One region of the Arthrobacter sp. FX8 genome, then DNA from elsewhere that is predicted to be linked to it. Evidence: riboswitches for the same ligand, from Rfam matches in the RefSeq annotation. Region 1 holds a riboswitch; the other holds the start of a gene.

Region 1 (7,783 bases):
GAAGCCGGACGCTTCCGCCCAGCTGTAGATGCGGCCGGCTGAATCGGCCGTCCGTGCAGCCGCGAAGTCCAGGCCGCCGTTGGAGTTCAGCCACTGGACCTGGGCATTCAGCGTCACCAGCGTGGACAGCGACGGGGTGTTGTAGGTCTGGTTCAGGCGGGAGTTATCGATCGCGGTCTGCAGGTCCAGGAAATCCGGGATCCAGCGGCCGCTGGCCGTGATGCGCGCGGCGCGTTCCAGCGCTGCGGGGGAGAACAGGCCAAGCCAGAGGCCGCCGTCGGAGGCAAAGTTCTTCTGCGGGGCGAAGTAGTAGACATCGCTCTCGGCAACGTCCACGTCCAGTCCGCCGGCCGCCGATGTGGCGTCCACGAGGACCAGTGATCCCTCGTCGGCTCCGGCTACCCGCTTGACGGGGGCGGCGACGCCGGTGGAGGTCTCGTTCTGCGGCCAGGCGTAGACGTCCACGCCGGCCTCGGCCTTGGCTGCGGGCCGGGTGCCGGGCTCGGACTTGATGATGGAGGAGGCTTCCAGGAAGGGCGCCTTGTTGGTGGCGGCGGCGAACTTGGACCCGAACTCACCGAAGGACAGGTGCTGGGCCTTCTTCTCCACGAGGCCGAAGCTCGCGATGTCCCAGAAAGCCGTGGAGCCGCCGACGCCGAGGACCACCTCGTAGCCTTCCGGGGCGCGGAAGAACTGGCTCAGCCCTTCACGGACCGCTCCGACCAGGTTCTTGACCGGGGCCTGCCGGTGCGATGTGCCAAGGATCGTCTTGGAAGCTGCTGCCAGCGCGTCGATCTGCTCCTGCCGGACCTTTGACGGGCCGGCTCCGAACCGCCCGTCCTGGGGCAGGAGGTCGGCGGGGATCGTGATGCTGGTGTCGCTCACAGGTGCTCCAATTCGGCGGGGACAAAAGTTTGGTCCGGAAGGGCGGGCGGTCGGTGGCCGGCAGCGCCGGTGGCTGCGCTGCGGGCCATTCCCATTCTGCCTGAACCGCCGCCGGGGGCGGGAGCCAGGCCCGTCATAGTCCGGACAGTGAGACGTGCCGTCCCCGCGCAGCCCCTCGGGGCGCGGCTATTCGGACAAAGTCAAAATAGGCTAAGCTTTCCCCGGACTACTTTGCGCGAAGAGGCGATACGGTGGGACAACGCAAGGTACTGCGCTCGAGGAGCTGAGCTGGATGACGGATCTGATCGACACTACGGAGATGTACCTCAGGACCATTCTGGAGCTTGAGGAAGAAAACATCGTTGCCCTTCGGGCCCGTATCGCCGAGCGTCTGCGCCACTCCGGTCCCACCGTTTCCCAGACCATCGGCCGCATGGAGCGGGACGGGCTGGTGGTCGTATCCGGCGACCGGCACCTGGAACTCACGGACACGGGCCGCAAGCGCGCCACGGAGGTCATGCGGAAGCACCGGCTGGCCGAACGCCTGCTGGCAGACGTCATTGGCCTGGACTGGGCCTACGTCCACGACGAAGCCTGCCGCTGGGAACATGTCATGAGCGAGCGCGTTGAGCGCCGCATCTACGAGATGCTGGACCACCCCACCGAGTCGCCGTACGGCAACCCCATCCCTGGCCTTGCGGCGCTGGGCGGCCAGGCGGGGCCCGGCTTTGCCGACGGCGCCATCAGCCTGGTGGAAGCGATGAAGAATTACGGGCCCGCCTCCGGAGTGACCATCAGCCGCCTGGCGGAGCCGATCCAGGTGGAACCGGAACTGCTGGCGCAGCTGGACGAGGGCGGTATCCGGCCGGGTGCCGCCGTGGCGCTGGAACGCGTGGGCGAATACATCTCCGTGCGGGTCCCTGGAATCGAAGGCGCATTGGAGCTGCCGCCCGAGGTTGCCGCCCACGTCTTTGTGGCCATCAGCCAGCCCTGATCGGGGCGCCCATACCCCGCAGAGGGGCAACCACGCAAAGGTAACGGAATTGTTACCTAGGGTCTTAAGCCCCTATAGTGGAACCAAGCGTTGATACATAAGCGTTACCTGATCCGGAGCCGAGCTCTGCCAGCGGGTCAGGTGCACGAGTCGTTACTGGCAGAGGCGGGGGAACCACAAGCGGCAGCGGGGGACTGCCTTGGGGTGAAGTCCGTCAGCAGCAAGCCCTCTCCAGTGAAGGATTCTTCCGGGAATACCCCCTGTGCAGAAGCTTGCCTAAGGCGGACCGGGTCTTTGATCTCTCTGACCCGAATCCGACAGCTAACTCCGCAGGCTTCTTCCAGAGAGGAACCCTTCTTGACCATGCAGACCTCCCGGGGCCGCCGCCGCGCGGCCGGCCCCCTTCGGCACCCCGGGTTGCCGAAGTTGTCGCAGCGGAGCGCCCCCGCGACCTGCATCGTGACGCGCGCCGCCGCCGGGGTCCCTTCCGGCAGATGACGGAGTTTGCCGCCGCCAGCGGTATTGGCCAAAAAGCCGGCATTGCCCTTGCCGCCACAGGCCTGGTGCTGACGGTCACGGTGCCCGCCACGAGTCCCGTCATGGCCACGGATGCCGCCGGCAGTGCCCCCATGGCCGCGTCCGCCGTCAGCCCCCAGCCCCAGATCTCGGCCGATGTCGGAGCACAGATCGACTTCAGCCGGTCGGCCGTGGTGACCCAGGCCGACCCGGACGGGAAGCTGAAGCAACTCCTGAGCGCCCAGTCCGCCGGCTCTGTCACGCGTGCCGCTTCGGCCGGCACCCTGGCTGCACCCCTCGCCTCCCTCACCACCGCTTCCCCCTTCGGCTACCGGGTCAGTCCGATCACCGGAGGCTCCGGAGACTTCCACCGGGGCCAGGACTTCGTGGCGCAGTGCGGGACTTCGGTCCTGGCCGCCGCGACAGGTACCGTGACCTTTGCCGGCTGGCACCAGTTCGGTGGCGGAAACCGCGTGGTCATTGACCACGGCAACGGGCTGGAGACCACCTACAACCATCTCTCGTCCTTCAACGTCAAGGTGGGCCAGACCGTCTCCCGCGGGGACGTGGTGGCACTGAGCGGTACCACGGGCGCATCCACCGGCTGCCACCTCCACTTCGAGGTGCAGGTCAATGGCGAAGTTGTCGATCCCATGGGCTGGCTGTAACCAAATGGTTGCCCGCTCTCACATGTCCGCGACGCGCCGTGACCTGAATGTGACATTGAAGCAAAACTGCTGTACCGTCTAATTCGCGTCAACTTTTCCGAAGTTGACGCTCTTGAGTGGATTGCCTAACTCTGCCACCGCTCAAGGTCCGTTCGCATTTCATCGTCTGGCAGGGGCGGGGGAACCAATTTTGGCCTTCATGTTCAGAAGGCCTTGGGGTTAAGTCACAAGCTTCCCAGGAAGCAGCGTGGCCGGGTGACTCCCATCCGAATCCGACAGCTCACCTCGCAGGCATTGGGAGAGGCTACCTTCGTGTCTTCACGCCATCATTCTGCGCGCCACCGTGCGCAAACGGTTCGCACCAACCCCCTGGACGCCATGTCCAAGGCCGTCAGTGCAAATGCCGGGACCGTAGGCCGCCAGGCTGCCGTTGTGGCAGCGGCTTCCGGCCTCATCCTGAGCATGGGCCTGCCCGCCACGGCAGCTGACACCACGGCCGGTGTCTCTGCCTCCACCGAGTCCGGCTCGTCCCAGGCAGCCCTCGCTGTCACGGCCGCACCCACGGCCACGGTGTCCTTCGAGCGTCCGGTCGTCAAGACCACCGCTGCTCCGAAGGTGGAAGCGGTGCGTACCCAGTCCACGGCCTCGGCGAACCGCGCCACCACTGCAGGCCAGGAGGCGTCTCCGGCCGCCAAGACGGCGGAGACCGTATCCGCTGCGGCAACCTCGGGCATCGCTGCCATCGCCTACACCGGCATCGGCCACTCCTACGTGTGGGGCGGCACCAGCCCGGTCACCGGCTGGGACTGCTCCGGGTTCGTGCAGTGGGTTTACGCCCAGGCCGGAATCAGCATCCCCCGCACCAATGCGTGGAGCATCATGACTCCCACCTCCACCCCGCAGCCGGGTGACCTGGTTGTCCAGAACGGTGGCGCGCACGTCGGCATCTACGTCGGCAACGGCATGATGATCAGCGCACTCAACCCCTCCCAGGGCACGCTGCTCCACTCGCCTGCAGCCACTGGCACCTCCTCGTACTACCACTACGGCAACTAGTTCTTGGGCTTAACGCTCCAAGGGCTATTTCTTTGCCCAAGGCTTTTTCGCTAGAAACCACATCCCCGTTCGGGACGCGCCGACGTACCCCCAAGATGCCGGCGCGTCCAACAACCTTCGCCTGCCTACAAGCGGTTTGAGGGAAAAACGAAAGAGAGAACTGATGACGACTCGTGCCACCGCACGGCATCGCGCCGAGGTCACCAAAACCAACTCGATCGCTGTTATTGCAAAGGCCGTCAGCGACAACGCAAGCGGCATGGGCCGCCAGGCTGCGGTTATCGCTGCCGCTTCCGGCCTGGTCCTGACCAGCGGCATCGCGGCCAACGCTGCCGACGCCAACGTCAAGCGTGATTCCGCTCCGGCGTCCGCACTGGAAGTTGAATCCGCAATCGACGCCCCGATTTCCGCGGCTTCCACCATCGCCATCAGCTACGAGAAGCCCGCTGTCACCACCACGCCGGCTCCCGTCGCCGAGCCTGAGCCCCAGGTCGAGGTGCAGGAAGCTGCTCCTGCCGCCGAGCCCGTTGCGGCTCCCAAGGTCACCGCCAAGGTTGCCACCGCTGCTGCTCCGGCCGCTTCCGCTGCCCAGGCTTCCGCCAGCGGCAAGGGCGCTGCAATCCTCTCGGCCGCCTACGCCCAGCTCGGCGTTATGCAGGACTGCACCATGCTGGTCACCAACTCCCTGGCCGCCGTCGGCATCCACTTCCATGACTGGCCCGCCGGCTACCTGTCCCTGGGCCGCACCGTGAGTGCAGCCGAAGCGCAGCCGGGCGACCTGATCTACTACGCTGACGGCGGCGCGGGCATGGCCCACATTGCTGTCTACGCCGGAAACGGCATGGCAGTCCACGGCGGCTACAACGGAAACCAGACTGTGGTCTTCAGCGCAAACGTGGGTTCCGGCCCCGTGTTCATCCGCGTCAACTAAGCATCCCAAGGCAGGCCTGAACGGCCGCAGGCCTGGCAATGCCCCCAAGGACCCCCGCCATCCCGGCGGGGGTCCTTCGCGCTTAATCGGCCCGCGCCGCCCGCGGCCGACCCTCCCGCGGTGTCCAGCCGTTGTCCTGCTCCAGAGTGGCGATTACCCGATTCTGCACTTCTTTGTTTACTCTTGTGATGTCGATCCATAGCCCGGACATGCCGAGGGCAGCCGGCCCTCGTGCCCCTGACGGGTGCGGCCGTGAAGAGGTAAGTGCATGCGCACTCTCGTTCTGAATGCTGGATATGAACCGCTGGCGGTTATTACTTTCCGCCGGGCGCTGGTGCTTGTGCTCACGGGCAAGGCAAGTGTGGTTGCCGAAGGTGACGACCCCGTGGTGGGCCCTACTGACATTCTGGGCCGCCCGTCCGTGATCCTCCTCAACCGCTACATCCGGCCCCGGTACAACCACTCCACGGCCGTCAGCCGCAGGGGCGTACTCCGGCGCGACGGGCATAAATGCGCCTACTGCGGGAAAGCGGCGCACACCATTGACCATGTTCACCCCAAGTCCCGGGGCGGTGCCGATTCGTGGGAGAACCTGGTGGCCGCCTGCCTGCGCTGCAACAACGTCAAGGGCGACCACACTCCAGCCGAGATGGGATGGACCCTGCGGTTCGTGCCCGAACCGCCGCACGGAACCATCTGGCAGATCAAGGAACTGGAGAAGCCCACGCCGGCCTGGGACCCCTTCCTGCTTCCGGAACGCGCTGCCTGACACCCCGCGCTGCCTGAGTTGCCGTGATGCTCCGGTGCGCCGGACGTTCTGACCCGCAGTGCGGCCCCTACGCTGCCGGTCGCTAGGCTGGGGGAGTGGAAGTGAACGGGCTTGCTTTTGATGCCGTGATCCTGGCCGGGGGAGGTCATCGCGGCTGGGCGGCGTACCCAAGCAGTCGCTCGTCTTCCAAGGCCAATCCCTCCTCGAACGCGCTGTCGCTGCCGCCGCGGGGGCCCGGCATGTGGCAGTTGTGGGCGAGATGGCTTCCCTGCCAATCTGGCCTCCCAACCTGCTGAGCTGCAGGGAGCAGCCGCACTTCGCGGGCCCGGCGGCAGCCATAGCGGCCGGGCTGGATGCGCTGGCGGACATCGGCGAGGATGCGCCCTACCTCCTGGTACTGGCCTGCGACATGCCGCTGGCATCCCAAGCGGTGGCAGCGCTTCAGGAAGCTTTGCAGATGTCCACGGCGGCGGACCCGGCAAATGTCATGGCTGCCGAAGGCAACCGCCCACAGCCACTGGTGGGTTTTTACCGCACGCCTGAGTTAACAAAGGCGTGCAGGGACCTCGCTGCCCGCGGGGCGCTGGTCAACGGCTCTGTCAGGTCGCTCCTTGCTAATCTGGACGTGCAGCTTGTCACAGTCCCTGCCGGGTCCACCTCCGATGTGGATACCTGGGATGACGCTGCCGCGCTGGGGATTGCCGCCGGGAACCAGAGCGAACGCCAGGACCGGCAGACGGGCGGAGCAAACGTGGGAGGCAATTCGTGAAGAGCCAGGACGAAACACTGGAAGAGTGGTGCAGGGCACTTCTCCAAGCGTACAAGCTTGAGGACGTCCAGGTGGACGTCAACGCGGTGCTGGCGCTTGCGGGCGTCGCCGCCCATGCTGTGGTCCGGCCAGCCGCTCCGCTCACCACTTTCATCGCCGGGTTCGCTGCGGGCCTGGCTGCGGCTCCCGGCAGGGAGATGGACGCTGAATCAATGGATGCGGCCCTGGCCGTTGCCCGCACACTGGCAAAGGACTACGAGGCCGAGGCTGCCGCCGGGACTCCCGGCGAATGACCGCGGAACCCCAAAGCGATCCGGAAGCGCCACCTGGCAGCGAAGCGGAAGGGCCAGCCGGCATAGCTGGACCCGGACCCACTGAACCCGGACCCACTGAACCCGGACCCACTGAACCCGGAACCACTGACTCCGGCGCAGTCCAAGCCGGGACGGCGGAAGCAGGGCATGCGGGCCAGCACCATGCCGCCCACACGTGGGAAGAGGCCCGGCAGGCGGCGTTCGACGCCGCAACCCCCATTCCTCCCGGACCAGTGGCACTGCGTATCGCGTTGGACCGCAAACTGGACCAGGACATTGTGGCCCTCCAGGACATGCCCCACTATGCGTCCTCGGCCATGGACGGCTGGGTAGTCAACGGAAGCGGCCCCTGGATCCCGGTGGAACCCGGCACCCGGCTGGCACCGCACCAGGCCAGCCCCATCGCCACCGGCGGCCTGATTCCTGCAGGCGGCAAGGCAGTTCTTCGCACCGAGAGCGCAGTCCTTGGCCAGGACGATGAAGGACTCCCACTCCTGATGACCGGAGGCAAGGCCCGCCCGGGCGAGCCCCGCGCGGGAGAGCACATCAGGAAAGCCGGGGAGGAAGCTCTGGAAGGGGACATCCTGGTCAAGGCGGGGGTGGAGCTCAATCCCGCCCACCTGGCACTTGCCGCGCTGGCAGGCTACGACGATGTGCAGGTCCAGGGAAAGCCCGTGGTGCGCCTGGTCCTGACAGGGTCCGAAGTGGTGGAACGCGGCACGCCGGCCCCGGGCCAGGTCCGCGACACCTTCGGCCCGCAGCTGCCGGACGTCGTCGCCATGCTGGGCGGCATACCCGGCGGGCAGCAGCGAATCGGCGACTCCTATGACGAATGGCTTTCGGCGCTCGAAGACGTACTGCCGGACGTGCCGGACGCGCCG
Region 2 (7,783 bases), 150 kb from region 1:
GAAGGCGCGAGCACGCAGGGGCAGCGCCGTCGTTCGACCGTCCCATCGTCCGGGACGTGGTGGCCGACGAACTGCACGACGGCGAACACTCCGGACGCGGTAAGGGCAGCGCCGAGTGATAGTTTTGGGGGATGCGCACTCTCGTTGTTGACCACCCCCTGGTCGCCCACAAGCTCACTGTCCTGAGGGACAAGAACACGCCGTCGCCGGTCTTCCGCCAGCTGACGGAAGAGCTGGTGACCCTGCTGGCCTACGAAGCCACTCGGGAGGTCCGCACCGAGCCCGTCACCATCGAGACGCCCGTCAGCACCACCGTCGGCACCGCCTTCACCAAGCCCACCCCGCTGGTGGTTCCCATCCTGCGCGCCGGCCTGGGAATGCTGGAAGGCATGACCAAGCTGGTTCCCACCGCTGAAGTGGGTTTCCTGGGCATGGCCCGGGACGAGGAGACACTGGACATCATCACCTACGCGGAGCGCCTGCCGGAGGACCTCACCGGCCGCCAGGTTTTCGTCCTGGACCCCATGCTGGCCACGGGCGGAACCCTGCGCGAAGCCATCAAGTTCCTGTTCAAGCGCGGCGCTTCCGACGTCACCTGCATCTGCCTGCTGGCCGCCCCCGAGGGCCTGGCGCGGCTGGAGGAGGAACTGTCAGGGGCCAACGTGCACATCGTCCTGGCCTCCATCGACGAGAAGCTCAACGAGAAGTCCTACATTGTCCCCGGGCTGGGCGACGCCGGCGACCGCCTCTACGGCATCGCCGGGTAGCACTTCGGCCCTGTTTGAACGGGCTCTTTCCCAACGGGTGTCCCGCCGCTAGCCTGTGCGGATGGACTGGAAACTCGAGCTTGTCTTTGTCCCCGTATCCGACGTTGACCGTGCCAAGGACTTCTACGTCAACAAAGTGGGCTTTAACGCCGACTACGACGAGCGGCCGTCGGACTCCATCCGCTTTGTGCAGTTGACGCCGCCGGGCTCGGCCTGCTCCATCTGCATCGGCGAAGGACTCGTTGACGCCCCGCCCGGCACGGGCTCCAACCTGCAGATGGTGGTCGACGACATCAATGCGGCGCATGACCAGCTCAAGTGCAACGGCGTGGATGTCAGCGATGTGGATGTCCAGGACTGGGGCCACTTTGTGTACTTCGCCGATCCGGACGGAAACAAGTGGGCTGTCCAGTACATCCCGTGGCGGAACGCCGGGCAGGGCGCTGGCGGGAACACCGGACAGGACGCCGGACCGGGCGCTGGTTAACCAAAGCGGCGGGCCGCATCATGATGATGCAGCCCGCCGCTTTGGTGCAGTTCCCCCGGCATCGCTGCCGCCGGGGGAGGAGTGCCTAGTACCAGTTGTGGGCCAGGTGGAAGTTCAGGGCACCACAGGGCGACTGGTAGCTCTTCTTGATGTAGTCCAGGCCCCAGTTGATCTGCGTGCGGTAGTTGGTGAGGTAGTCCGCGCCGGCGCTTGCCATCTTCTCAGCGGGCAGGGACTGGACGATGCCGTATGCCCCGCTGCTGGAATTGGTGGCCGTGGTGGTCCAGTCGGACTCCTTGGTCCACAGCGTCTGCAGGCACTGCATCTGGTCCGGTCCCCAGCCAAACGCCCCCAGCTGGCTGGCGGCGTACGCCTGGGCGCCTGCAGGATCGTTAACCGCGACGGCGCGAGCCGGCTCAGGTGCGGGGGCGGGCTCAGGCGCCGGGGCAGGCGCTGCGGGTGCTGCCGGTGCCGCTGCGGGGGCCGGTTCCGCTGCCTGCGGTGCCACGCTGATGGCAGCGGGCGCGGGGCTTGCTGCCGGGTTGGAGCGGATCTCGCTCTTCTCGATGCTCATTTGAGCGTCGGACGCCGACGTGGAAGGGTTGGACGCGGTGGATGACACCGGAGTCATGCTGCTGGTGGTCTGTCCTGCCGCGCCTACCCCCACCAGCACCGCGCACGATGCTGCAAGGACGGCGGCGCGCTGGCCCAGGGTGGTCTTCTTGGCCTGCTGCGCGGCCCTGTGTTTAGCCTTGGCCTGCAGCAGGCGTGCTTCTGCCGTGTTTTTGGACATGATTGATCGCCTCTCACACCTGCGGAGTTAGCTGTCGGGTTCGGATGAGGGCATCCGGCCATACGGAAAGATCACGTACTGGCTTAACCCCAAGGGCATTCAATGCCCGGGACGGTGGGTCCCCCGCCTCTGCCGTAGCTCAATCGGAATCCGGGGAAGCGGCAGAGCTTGGCGTCGACCCGGGATATGCGGCCCGAACGGGGGCCGCACCCAATCGACGCTACAGGAAGTGCACGCGAAAGTCACATTTAGGTAACGGAAGTCACGATCCTCAGCGCGTTGATTTGCCGGATTCCCCGTTCGTTACCTCGGTCCCACTGGGGTATGGCCGCTCCATTTCATGAGCGCAGCGCGCAGACCGTTACAGTTTCCGTTACCCAGCCAACAGGTAGACGGTGGTGCCGCCAATGCTCTGCGCCGTGAAGTTGTTCGCCACCCACTGGGCGATCTGGGCGGCAGCGTCCGAACCGGTACTGGCCCGCATGGTTCCGCTTGTGATGAAGTAGTGGATCTTTCCCTGGGACACCAGATCCTGGAACTCCGCCAGGGTAGGGGCGGGATCTGTGCCGTTGAACCCACCCACCGCCATGACCGGCAGTTCCGTTGCCAACTGGTAACCGGCAGCGTTGTTCGAACCCACCACTGCCGCTGCCCAGGTGTAGCCCGAGGCGCCATTCCTGAGTGCTGCCACGAGTTCCGCGGACGGCGTGGGGGCGCCCAAGAGGCCTCCCAAGGCCCCGCCTCCGCGACCACCGGCAGCAGCGGTTCCGCCGGGAAGTGTTCCTCCGGGCGCGCCCTGCTGGCGGGCCGTGTTTCCCTGGGTTGCTGGCTGCCTGGTGCTGCCTGTCCCGGTCCCGCCAAGGCCGGTCCGGCCAGGGCCCGTCCCGCCAGGGCCGAAGCCCGACGACGGCCCGGCGCTGACGATCGCCCCGCTGTGCGTTGTCGACGCCGTGGAAAGGGAGTACGCCAGCGGCCCGGTGAGCGACGCCGCAATGGCGAGCGCCGCCGTCGTCCGCTGCACGGCACGCCAGTGCAGGAACCTGCCGAACGCCACGCCCGCTGCGGCCGCCAAGCCTCCGGAAAGGACCAGCCAACGCAGCCACGCGCCGTAGGCGGAGGTGGTGCCCAGCAGCTGGAAGGCCATCAGGGCGGCCGCGGCCACCGCTGCGGCCAGCAGGAGTGCGGCGGGTGGCTGCTGCCGGTGCTGCCACAGGAGGACCGTGCCCAGCCCCGCAAGCCCGGCGATCCCCGGCGCCAGCGCCACGGCGTAGTAAGGGTGGATGATGCCGGCCATGAAGCTGAAGACCAGGCCCGTCACCAGCACCCACGAGCCCCAGATGATGACGGCGGCGCGGACCGCATCCGTCCGCGGGGCCCGCCGGCCCAACCACAGCAGGCCCGCCGCAAGGATCAGGGCGGACGGCAGCAGCCACGCGATCTGGCCGCCGAACTCGCTGTTGAACATCCGGAGCAGCCCGGGATCTCCCCAGCCGTTGCCGCCGCCCACACTGCCGGTCTCGTCGCCCGTCAGCCGGCCCAGCCCGTTGTAACCCAGCGTGAGCTCCAGGATGGAGTTGGTTTGCGATCCGCCGATGTAGGGACGCAGGCCGGCCGGTGTCAGCTCCACCGCCAGGAGCCACCACCCGGCGGAGGCCACCATGGCCGCTCCCGCCGCGGCCAGCCGGAGCAGGCGCCGCGGGAGCCTGTGCGGGCCTGCCAGCGCGTAGGCGATGGCGAATCCCGGAACCACCAGCAGGACCTGCAGCTGCTTGGCCAGGAAGCCGAAGCCCAGGAACACTCCGGCCAGCAGGAGCCAGCGCAACCGGTCCTCCTGGACTGCACGGAGGACCGCGTAGGCGGCTGCCGTCATGAGCAGCACCAGCAGGGCGTCCGGGTTGTTGAAGCGGAACATCAGCGTGGCAACGGGGGTGAGGGCCAGGACGGCTGCGGCGATCAGTCCTGCGCGGTGCGCCAGCCGTGGATCGGCCGTGGCAGGCGCCGCGGCCCGCCGTACGGCCAGGTAGAGCAGCCAGGCGGTGCCGACGCCCATCAGCGCCTGGGGGACCAGGATGCTCCAGGAACTGAGGCCGAAGATCCGGACGGACAACCCCATGACCCACAACGACGCCGGCGGCTTGTCCACCGTGATGGCGTTGGCGGCGTCGGAGGAGCCGAAAAACCAGGCCGCCCAGTCCTGCGATCCGGCCTGGGCCGCGCCGGAATAGAACGCGTTGGCCCAGCCGGATGCTCCAAGGTTCCACAAGTACAGCACGGCGGCCCCGGCCAGCACCGCTGCCAGTTCCAGCCGCCGCCGGAGCGCCCGCGGGTCCGGCCGGTAGCAGGCCGGGACAGGATGATGCGCGGCGGCAGGAGCGCCGGCAGGGTGTCCGGTGTGGACCGACGCAGTGTGGACGGACGCTGGGTAGTGGCTGGCCATGGAGTCCTTGGTGAGTTGGTACACGGTGGAGTTGCCTACGGTCTGGGCCTGGAAGTTGGCCTGGACCCAGGCGGCCACCTCTGAATTGCCGCGGCCACCCATGCCGCCGCCTCCCATGCCACCGCCTTGGATGAAGTAGCCGATCTCGCCCTTGGCCACCATGTCCTGGAACTGGGCGAGCGTGGGGTAGGGGTCCCCGCCGTTCCAACCGCCCAGGGCAATGACGTTGGTGTTCGTGGCGAGTTCCAGGCTGGCTGCCTGGCTGGCGCCGGAGACGATCGCGGACCACTTCGTGGTGGTGGCCTTCAGGAGTGCCGCCACCGCCGCATCTGCGGATCCTTCGCCCGGGCCCCCGGCGCCGCCGGCGCCCCGGTACCGCCGGGGCCGGCTGCGCCGTCGAGGCCGCCGAAGGGATCGAGTCCACCCGCGCCGTTGGCAGCGTCAGTGGCGGCCTCCCTGCCGTCAGCCCGTGCGCCGCCGAATCCAGCGGCACGGTTGCCGAAGCCACCCGCGGACGAACCCGCCGGGCCCGACGTCGGAATGGAACCGGAGTGGGCGGAAGCAGCGGTGGCGAGGGTCCACCCCGCTGTCCCAAGACCGCCGGCCAGGAGGGATACGACGACGACGGCGGCCGCACCGGCCCGGCGGAACCGTCCGGAGGCGCCCAGTTTCGAGGTGCCCGGTTTTGAGGTGCCCAGTGCGTCGAGGCGGAGGAGGATTGCGGCGGCGGCGAGGACGCCGAGCACGATGATGGCGACCCGCAGCCAGGGGAGCCACGACGTGTCGCGGCCCAGCAGGACTGCCGACCACACAGAGGTGCCGAGGACGGTCACGGCGAGGACGATCCGGGCCGGCCAGTAGCTGCGGCCACGCCAGAGCTCCACTGCGCCTATGCCCACCAGCGCTGCGATCGCCGGCGCCAGTGCCACGGAGTAGTAGGGGTGGACAATGCCGCTCATGAAGCTGAAGACACCTCCGGTGACCACGAGCCAGCCGCCCCACAGGATCAGGGCCGCGCGGCCCGGGGAGGTGCGTACTTCCCGGCGCGTGAACCAGAGGCCTGCCACCAGCAGGACCAGGGCGGCGGGCAGAAGCCACGAGACCTCACCGCCAAAGCTGGTCCCGAACATCCGCAGCAGCCCGGCCGCCCCGCCGAATCCGGCGTTGCCGCCGCCGAAGCCGCCTCCGGGACCGCCGGCAGCAGCACCCCCGGCCCCGCCGGGCATGCCCTCGCCGGAACCGGTGAGACGGGCCAGTCCGTTGTAGCCGAACGTCAGTTCAAGGAAGCTGTTGGTGCTGGACCCTGCCATGTACGGCCGCTCGGAGGCCGGTGTCAGCTGGAACAGGGCGATGTAGCTGCCGGCAACCACGACGATTCCGCCCAGCGCGCCAAGCAGGTGCACCAGCCGGCGCCTCACCGGCGTGGGTGCGGCCCACAGATAGGCCAGTCCCAGCGCGGGAACAATCAGGAAGCCCTGCAGCATCTTGGTCAGGAATGCCAGGCCAACCACGGCGCCGGCGGCCACCAGCCACTTCCAACCCGCCCTCTCAATGGCGCGGGTGGTGAAGTAGGCAGCAAGCACCAGGCACAGGGTGAGCATGGCGTCCGGGTTGTTGAACTTGAACATGAGCGCAGCCACCGGCGTCAGCGCCAGGGCAGCGCCGGCCAGCAGGCCTGCGGCAGGTCCCGAGACGCGTTTGACGGCCAAGTAGAGGAACCCGACGGCGGCCACCCCCATGAGTGCTTCCGGCACCAGCATGCTCAGTGGTGAAAAACCGAAGATGCGCCCTGCGAGGGCGGGGATCCAGAGTGCTGCCGGCGGCTTGTCCACCGTGATGGCGTTGCCTGCGTCCAGCGAGCCGAAAAGGAACGCCGTCCAGTCCTTGGTGCCGGCCTGGATGGCGGCTGCATAGAAGGAGTTTCCGTAGCCGGTTGCTGCCAGGTTCCACAGATACAGGACCGCCGTGGCTGCCAGGAGCCCCACGGCGGAAGGCCTCACCCAGCGGGGCTGCGCACCGAAGGCGTAGCGGGTCCAGCGGGGTGCGGTATCGGCCGCCCCGGGGGAGGAGGCAGCGTGGCCGGATGGCGACGGCTGCCGGCCGGCGGGTGAGCCGGCGTCCGCCGGCGAAATGGTGGAGGTCATGATGCTGCCGTTTCTGTCGAAGTGGGGGCGTCTTTGGTGGTCCGGTTGCCGTGGTTGCCGCGGAACACCCAGAGCCGGAACAGCAGGAACCGGACCGCCGTGGCTGCCAGGTTCGCCGCCACAACGGTGAGGACTTCCACCCACCGGTCAGGCGTCGTCGTCCGGTGTACAAAGGCGAGTGCTCCGGAGGTGAGCAGCAGGCCGATGCCGAACACGATCAGCCCTTCGAAGTGGTGCCGGACCGGGTTGCCGCCCTGGATGCCGAACGTGAAGCGCCTGTTGGCGCCAGTGTTGGCCACGGCGGTGATCAGCAGTGCAAGGAAGTTGGCCAACTGCGGGTCCATGAATCCCCGGCAGAACACGAAGATCAGGAGGTACGCCAGGGTTGAGGCGGCGCCAATCGCGGCGAACCGGACCAGCTGGCCGAAAAGGCTGCTGCCGCGTGTCTGCTCACCGGACCGCGAGGACGCCGGGATCGGACCCCGTGCCAGGGCTGCGCGCAGTTCCGGGACCGGGATGCGACCGTAGACCAAGTCGCGGGTGAGCCGGGCCATTCCCCTCACGTCGGCCAGTGCTGTGCGTACCACGTCCACGCTGGAATCGGGATCGTCGATCCAGTCAACGGGGACCTCATGGACACGCAGGCCGCAGCGTTCGGCGAGGACCAAAAGCTCGGTGTCGAAGAACCAGGAGTTGTCCACGGTGTAGGGCAGGATCTGCTGGGCGACGTCGGCGCGGATGGCTTTGAACCCGCACTGCGCGTCGCTGAACCGCGCGCCCATGAACGAGTGCAGCATCATGTTGTAGCTGCGTGAGATGAACTCCCGCTTGGGCCCGCGGACGACGCGGGAGTTGCGGGTCAGCCGGGTGCCGATGGCGAGGTCCGAATGCCCGGAAATCAGGGGCGCCAGCAGCGGCGGCAGGGCGGCGAGGTCGGTGGAAAGGTCCACGTCCATGTAGGCCAGCACCGGTGACGGGGAGGCCAGCCACACTTTGCGCAGGGCGTTGCCGCGGCCCTTCTCATCCAGGTGGACCGCCACGAGCTCAGGGAACTCCCGGGCCAGCCGCTCGGCGATCTTCAGGGTTCCATCCGTGCTGGCGTTGTCCGCCACGGTGATCCGGAAGCTGTGTGGAAAGGTATCCAGCAGGTGCCCG

The links. A riboswitch is a leader RNA that binds a small molecule or an ion and turns the genes downstream of it on or off. The one in region 1 is predicted to bind cyclic di-AMP.
Region 2: another riboswitch for cyclic di-AMP. It lies ahead of OUO20_RS00120 (hypothetical protein); the one in region 1 lies ahead of OUO20_RS00765 (C40 family peptidase).

The regions. Positions count from the first base shown of each region.
Region 1 covers NZ_CP113505.1:173,188-180,970, forward strand. Annotated here, with positions in the region: gene serC (phosphoserine transaminase) at 1-885, opposite strand, end outside; gene OUO20_RS00755 (metal-dependent transcriptional regulator) at 1,178-1,879, shown strand; cyclic di-AMP (ydaO/yuaA leader) riboswitch at 2,018-2,230, shown strand; partial or broken gene OUO20_RS00760 (M23 family metallopeptidase) at 2,243-3,063, shown strand; cyclic di-AMP (ydaO/yuaA leader) riboswitch at 3,192-3,371, shown strand; gene OUO20_RS00765 (C40 family peptidase) at 3,442-4,119, shown strand; gene OUO20_RS00770 (NlpC/P60 family protein) at 4,283-5,050, shown strand; gene OUO20_RS00775 (HNH endonuclease) at 5,319-5,819, shown strand; gene mobA (molybdenum cofactor guanylyltransferase) at 5,974-6,588, shown strand; gene OUO20_RS00785 (DUF6457 domain-containing protein) at 6,585-6,881, shown strand; gene OUO20_RS00790 (molybdopterin molybdotransferase MoeA) at 6,878-7,783, shown strand, end outside.
Region 2 covers NZ_CP113505.1:20,830-28,612, forward strand. Annotated here, with positions in the region: gene OUO20_RS00105 (phosphatase PAP2 family protein) at 1-119, shown strand, start outside; gene upp (uracil phosphoribosyltransferase) at 132-767, shown strand; gene OUO20_RS00115 (VOC family protein) at 829-1,254, shown strand; gene OUO20_RS00120 (hypothetical protein) at 1,340-2,047, opposite strand; cyclic di-AMP (ydaO/yuaA leader) riboswitch at 2,053-2,213, opposite strand; gene OUO20_RS00125 (glycosyltransferase family 39 protein) at 2,421-4,805, opposite strand; gene OUO20_RS00130 (ArnT family glycosyltransferase) at 4,790-6,628, opposite strand; gene OUO20_RS00135 (bifunctional glycosyltransferase family 2/GtrA family protein) at 6,625-7,783, opposite strand, start outside.